Regions from separate parts of the Rothia sp. CCM 9419 genome, predicted to be linked through region 2. Evidence: riboswitches for the same ligand, from Rfam matches in the RefSeq annotation. Region 2 holds a riboswitch; the other holds the start of a gene.
What was found. Region 2 has a riboswitch for S-adenosylmethionine ahead of ACN08W_RS05640 (AMP-binding protein). Riboswitches for the same ligand answer to the same signal wherever they lie in the genome.

Region 1 (3,414 bases), on a different contig from region 2:
GGCGCTCTTCACGGTCATTCTTTAGCTCAGAGAAACGCTCAAGCTCAGTAATAGCGCCACGATGGAAGATAGGGGCCATCACCGATCCCATCATCACGCCACAAGCAATCCAACCGGCAGATAAAGCACCAAATAATAAAGCATCTGGCCCTAAATCAGTAAAACGTCCCATACCAAGAGAACCGCGCGATGCCCAACCGCATAACGCCAAAATGATGCCGGCAGGAATAGAAACAAAGATAGCTAAGGCAAAAGTTGATAGTGGCAAAGAAATCCAGCGGAAAGGAATTTTAAGAGAAAGCCACTCATCAAGATGGTCTTCGCCGGCGCGGAAGAACCACCAGCCAGCAACAATACCGCACAGCACAGGAACCGCAATAGCAATATAGCTCCACGGCTCATTGACCGTTGGTAAGGCACCCAGAAGAGGGAAAGCGGGGAGCACACCAGTAGAGTGTTCAAAGAAGTTTACGGAGGTATGTTCTCCCAATGAGAAACCAGCTCCGACACTCCAAGACATCGCCCAAAAAACTACGTTAGGGATGACCCCAAGCTGTAAAAAGGTCAAAGCCGTATCGCCGATAGCACCAGCATCAAGCAATTGATAAATTGTGACGACATCGCTCCAATGCCAGAGCAAAGACAAGCTCAGTAATAGCCCTCCACAGCCAATAAACGCAAGAACTGCCACGATTGATGCGCGAAGAACCGTCCAAACATAAGAACCCGTCCAACGTGAGTACTGGCTAAACTGAGCAACCCATTCTGCAGCGTTAACACCGATCATTCTCGCCAAAGAACGAGACTCGTACCAGCCACCAAGAATAAGCCCTGATAAAACGACCCAACACGGTACAAGTGCAGAAGCTACAGGGTACGCTACCGCAGCAGTATCTGTTGTCAAAAGGCTCAAGCCCCCAGCACAGGCACTATAAGTGATAGCTCCGGTTAATGTTGGTATCCAGAATTGTCCCTCACGAGATGCTTGAGCTAAGACTCGTCCTGAACGGAAACATAACCATAAGGGTATCAGCGTTAAACCCAACGGGATAAAGCTCATCGTCCCCTGAATATCGGGGGTGTCTCCATACGGGGCAGAGATGTTCAGATGAAGAGGAACCCCATGGATTAGAAGCCACATTTGGCTAACTAAAACTGCCATAGCGTAGAGGTCACGCTGTTCAAAACCGCCGGTAAACCATACGGCACCCAGTAGTAGCACTACAGCAAAGCAAGAGTAGAAGGCAGTACGAAAGAGTTCGACAACCCCCTGTAGCCAGAGGGGCATCGGTATCGAACGTTGTTGAGGTTTCATCACGCTGGTTTTCATCGTCTTTTATCTTGTCATGAACTCTATTGAACTCTGAAGTTCACACAGCTTTTCTCATCCAAATGAGACATAAACCAAGGATTTTCTTCACCGCGTGCACCCCACTGAACCATACCATGTATGCCGGTCAAGACGCTAAGCTCATCACAGCCTACATCTTAAGATCATGCAAAAGACACAGTGTTTATAGTCCTCGCGCGGTGTTTTCATGCAACGGATTAACGGCAGGGACTCCCCAGCGACGATAAATATCTGCTTTAGAAGAAACTATTTCTAGCTGATGCACTTCAGCGGTAGCAGCCATGAGCCCTTCAAGTGCGGCGGTAGGCAATGGCGTATAAGGGCCTTCTGGTGAGGGGCGTTCTTCAGCACGAATTTGGCGACCGGCCCATGCCAAAGATACGTTCGTATCAACGTCGAGGACCTGCCCGCTAAAACGTTCGAGAAGTTCGTTAACCCACCGCTCTGTTTCAGGGTAGGGGTAAAGCCCTTTAAGTTCGCCTAGGCTAAGTGCTGATATGTACATCACCATATATGAGCGACGGCGAAGAAACGCAACGACCTGCGGATGTGGTGTGGCTTTGCGAATCTCTGCTAGTACATCAGAGTCTAGAAGTAGTCCTCTTATACTCATGCTGCTTGTAAGATACCGTATTCCTGGTTAGGGATACCGTGCGGATTAGGAGAGAGCAAAAAGTTAAGAAACTCAGAACGCTCATGGGAAATACGAGTGTAATCTTGAATGCTTACGGCAGCGTAACCGCCACGAGTTTGAGCAGAAGAAACAGTTTGAATATTGTGCTGAGGGCGAGCGGTGTTGTGCATGATACAACTGCGCTGAATGCGCTTTCCTTTCGAAGTGCTCTTGTCCGTACCAGCCTGCGTACTATGACGCGAATACGAACCGCTTCGTCATCCGAGCCACCCGTGAACATGGGGTTGGCGTTCAACTAAAGTCGGAGCTTATCAGTTGAAACTCTTGAAGCTGAATCCAGAATAACGCAACCACCACAAAAAACAAAGAGCTCAACCCAAAATATTTGAGAGATTTAGGCTACACCAGCTTTGGTGCAAGCTCATCCGGTAACCTAGAACATATATGCACCCTGCCAGCAGAGGATACAACCACCGTGAATGCACCATCAGCTTTCCCCAGAATCCCCGTCAGCGCAGCAAAAATTATCCAGCAAGTAGGACACCGCACCTACCTGCGCGGAAAACAATACATGCAAGAAGGCAAAGTCGCCCGATACTCCTACGACGCCCAAGCACACATCCTGACAGGAACAACCTACGGCGACGCAACAGACCCATACCTCAGCAAAATTGTCTTCCCCGCAGAACAGGTTGAAGGATCCCTCGCTTTCTCCGCACGATGCACCTGCCCAGTACGCACCGACTGCAAACACTCCGTAGCCATCATGCTCACCGCCATCGAAAGAGCCGAAAAAGTTAGCAAAGCTCAAAGTTCCACTCAACGCGTCACAGACGGACTCAGCGAAGAACAGCTCAAACACCACGGAATCACTACTGCACAAGAGCTAGCAGAACAACAAAAAATGTCGACATGGCGCAGAACACTGTCACAAACACTGGCGCAGCATCACCGGATACCCTACGAAAATAACAGCAATACCATCGCCGCTCTCGACCTCAAAATGCACGTTAACTCCCGCTTCGCACTCGGTAGCGGTCAACACAAAACACCACGTATCACCCTACAAGCACGCCCACTCGTCCAAGGTAAAAACAACCGTTGGATTAAAGACGGCATCAACTGGGAACACTTCCAAAAAGATTACACCGGAAAGACAAGCAGCCACGCCCTCCGACCCGAACACGAACGATGGTTGCGAGAGTTCTACTCCATCATCAGACCTTGGCAATCAGCGTATACTTCCCACCGCGATTGGGTAACACTTTCTACGGTTAACTCGTCCCTACTATGGAAAGTACTCAAAAAAGCAGAAAAAATAGCACTGCCCATCCTGTTAGAGGGAACACCCATCACTACGGCGCACACCGAAGAAGCCACGCTAAAAGCAGAACTTCACAGCTACAAAGACGGTCTACGCATCACACCA
Region 2 (3,414 bases):
TCAATTTCAATTGTCGAAAGACGATGACCCGAAATATTAATAACATCATCAATCCTGCCCAGAATATAAATATCCCCGTCCTCATCTTGCTTTGCGCCATCTCCAGCTAAAAACCAGCCACGCTCCCCATAATGTCTCCAATAAGAATCAAGATAACGCTGAGGATTTTTCCACACAGTACGAGCCATCGAAGGGCCCACTTTATCAACCACAATGAACCCTTGAGCCCCCGTCTGAACCGGCTCACCGTGCTCATCAACAACACGCACAGAAACCCCCGGAATAGCACGAGTAGCAGAACCTGGTTTGACAGCTATACCTGGAGTACCCTGCTCAAAAGTTCCCTCAGGCGCAAACTGAGGATCATGCGGGCGAGGAGAACAGATCGTTGAACCCGTCTCAGACTGCCACCACGTATCAATAAAGGAAGCACGACCAGAACCAATATGCTCACGTAACCAATACCAAGCTTGTGGATTAATCGACTCACCCACAGAACCCAAAAGACGAACCGACGAAAAATCATACTTTCCCGACTCTGGGCCATGCGGGAAAGCCCCCATCAACGAACGAATCAACGTTGGTGCCGTGTAATAGTTTGTGACACCATAGCGTTCAATCACTTCAAAATGCCGTTCAAAAGTAGGAGTATCAGGTGTACCTTCAAAAATTACTTGACTCACGCCATTGACCAACGGCCCATATATCTCATAAGTATGAGCTGTCACCCACGCCAAATCGGCTGTGCACCAATGAACAGTATCCGCAACTTTTTGCCGATCATTACAAGTAGCTAACTCATCAGGACGAAGCACACCATCAGCATCAACAACATCAGGCAACAAATCATAAAGTAACGCATGAGAATACGCCGTCTGCGTCAAATACCCGCCCATAGTATGAACAAGACCCTTAGGCTGGCCCGTTGTCCCCGACGTATAAATAATAAATAACGGATCTTCAGCATCATGCAATGAATAATCATGTGTATCTGGAACACCCTCAATCAAATCGTGATACCAAACATCTCGCCCCAAACACCACGGAACACTCTGTCTTTCCTGCTCGGTAGCTGAGGTACGGTTCACCACCACCACATGCTCAATATTATTCTCAGACGAACACGCCTCATCCGCTATCGACTTGACCGGAACAACCTTACCCCGACGATTCTGACCATCAGTTGTAATTAATACCTTGGCACCAGTATCTTCTACCCGAAACTTCAAAGCCTCCGCCGAAAAACCGCCAAAAACAAGAGAATGAATCGCCCCAATACGCGCACAGGCAAGAGTAAAAATAATAGTTTCAGGAATCACCGGCAAATAAACAACAACACGATCACCCTTAACCACACCCAAACGCTCTAAACCATGTGCCGCCTGAGCCACACGGCGTTGCAACTGAGCATAAGTGATAGCTTCACGATCACCAGGTTCACCCTCAAAGAAAAGCGCAACCTTATCGCCAAAACCTTGCTCTACATGCCTGTCCACACAGTTATAGGCAACGTTGAGCTGACCACCCTCAAACCACTTAATCGTTGGAACAGAAAATTCTTGAACACCATCTTCACGAACGTCTACTAAACGAGGAGGAATAAACTCATGCGTTTTATCCTCATCCCATAGCTTTCCCCAACTAAGACGTTCTCGCGCCTGCCTTGCCCAAAAATCAATACGTTCTTGATCCGAAACATCTGCCGGATTCTGCACCTGATTTCGAGGGTCTGAATAAGAAAAAGACGAACAATACGACATCGATACTCCCATCGTTTCTGGCATTAGCACCACCGCATAAGCGAGGTTGCTGCGACGTCTTAGAGCCAGGTCTCTCAGCCGCTCTGGATGGTTTAGACGAGTTCTACCGTAATACCTTCCGTACACATTCATCTAGACGTTACTTTCCATTGCCAGCAGATGAACACATCACGTTGCATAGAGTCATATTCCTTAGCGAACGTCACCCACCGCAATAAACACTGAAGCTCTTGGGTACCAAGAAGAACTTTTTATAAGCTAAACCCAGCGATCACGAGTTCCAACGTCAAGCTCTGGCTTGTTGGACGGCAACCCTCTTCCCGTAGCGGGGTGCCCCAGATGAAGATCCGGCTCAAAATAATCACAACGGCAAATACGGCGCCTATGCGTCGGGCATATCAACACCGAAAAATATGGTTCTCAATATGCCACGCCTCATAGAGGAGTGCTCTCTCCTCTAAGAACGCAAAGGAAAAAACTTATGGCAACTCATACCGCCACGACAGAACAACCTACTACGACACCGTCTTCTTCTAAAAAACGTATCGTTGTCAACGCGTTTGATATGACCACAACAAGCCACCAAAGCTTCGGCTTATGGCGTCATCCGCGCTCGCGAGCCGATGAATATAACACCATTAAATATTGGACAGATTTAGCTCAGGTGTGCGAAAAAGGGCTTTTTGACGCGGTCTTTATCGCTGATGTGGTGGGCGTATACGACGTGTATAAGGATTCTGTTGCACCCGTACTTCGTGATGGTGCACAGGTGCCGGTAGGTGATCCGTTCTTACAGATTTCGGCGATGGCAGCGGTCACGGAACATCTTGGTTTTGGGGTGACAGCTGCCGTGACGTATAACCAGCCTTATACTTTGGCTCGTTCTTATGCAACGTTAGATCATTTAACGGGTGGTCGTGTTGGTTTTAACGTAGTGACTTCTTATCTTCAATCTGCGGCAGAGAATCAGGGGCTTGCCGGTCAGATTGAGCATGATGAACGATACGAAATTGCTGACGAATTTCTCGACGTCTGTTATAAGTTATGGGAAGGCTCTTGGGAAGACGGAGCGGTGCTACGTGACCGTCAGCGCGGAATTTTTGCAGATCCTGAGAAAATTCATCCTATTTTGCATCAAGGCAAGTATTTTCAAGTTCCTGGAATTTCTTTGACCGAGCCGTCTGTTCAGCGTACTCCCGTAATTTTTCAGGCTGGTGCGTCTTCTCGCGGTCAGGCTTTTTCTGGAAAACATGCCGAAGCGATTTTCATTTCTGCTTTACGTCCAGATTTGACCAGGCATGTGACCTCTCGTATCCGTGATGAGGCTGAGCGTTCCGGACGCCGCCGTGATGACGTGAAGATTCTTGCCATGCTTTCGGTGGTAGTTGATGAAACTGACGAGAAGGCACAGCAGAAGTATCAGGATTATGTGAAATATGTGGATATAGAGTCTTCTCAAGGAATTGTTGGTGGCTGGTCTGGTGTTGATCTTTCACTATTTGATGAGGACGAGATTCTTGAGTATGTCAAGACGGAGTCCATCCAATCCTTTTTGACGCCTTTTACTTTGCAGTCTCAGACGAAGAAGTGGACTCGTGCTGATATTGCTCGTCATTGCGCTATTGGTGGTATGGGCGATGTGATTATTGGTTCT

Region 1: linked by a shared signal. The riboswitch ahead of ACN08W_RS07740 (nuclease PIN) and the one ahead of ACN08W_RS05640 (AMP-binding protein) in region 2 are both predicted to bind S-adenosylmethionine.

Annotation. Positions count from the first base shown of each region.
Region 1 is NZ_JBLXXY010000009.1:3,688-7,101, forward strand. Features, by position in the region: gene ACN08W_RS07730 (DUF6350 family protein) at 1-1,330, opposite strand, end outside; gene ACN08W_RS07735 (plasmid stabilization protein) at 1,515-1,964, opposite strand; gene ACN08W_RS07740 (nuclease PIN) at 1,961-2,155, opposite strand; SAM riboswitch class IV at 2,187-2,315, opposite strand; gene ACN08W_RS07745 (SNF2-related protein) at 2,461-3,414, shown strand, end outside.
Region 2 is NZ_JBLXXY010000005.1:42,156-45,569, reverse strand. Features, by position in the region: gene ACN08W_RS05640 (AMP-binding protein) at 1-1,760, opposite strand, end outside; SAM riboswitch class I at 1,766-1,854, opposite strand; SAM riboswitch class IV at 2,030-2,142, shown strand; gene ACN08W_RS05635 (LLM class flavin-dependent oxidoreductase) at 2,242-3,414, shown strand, end outside.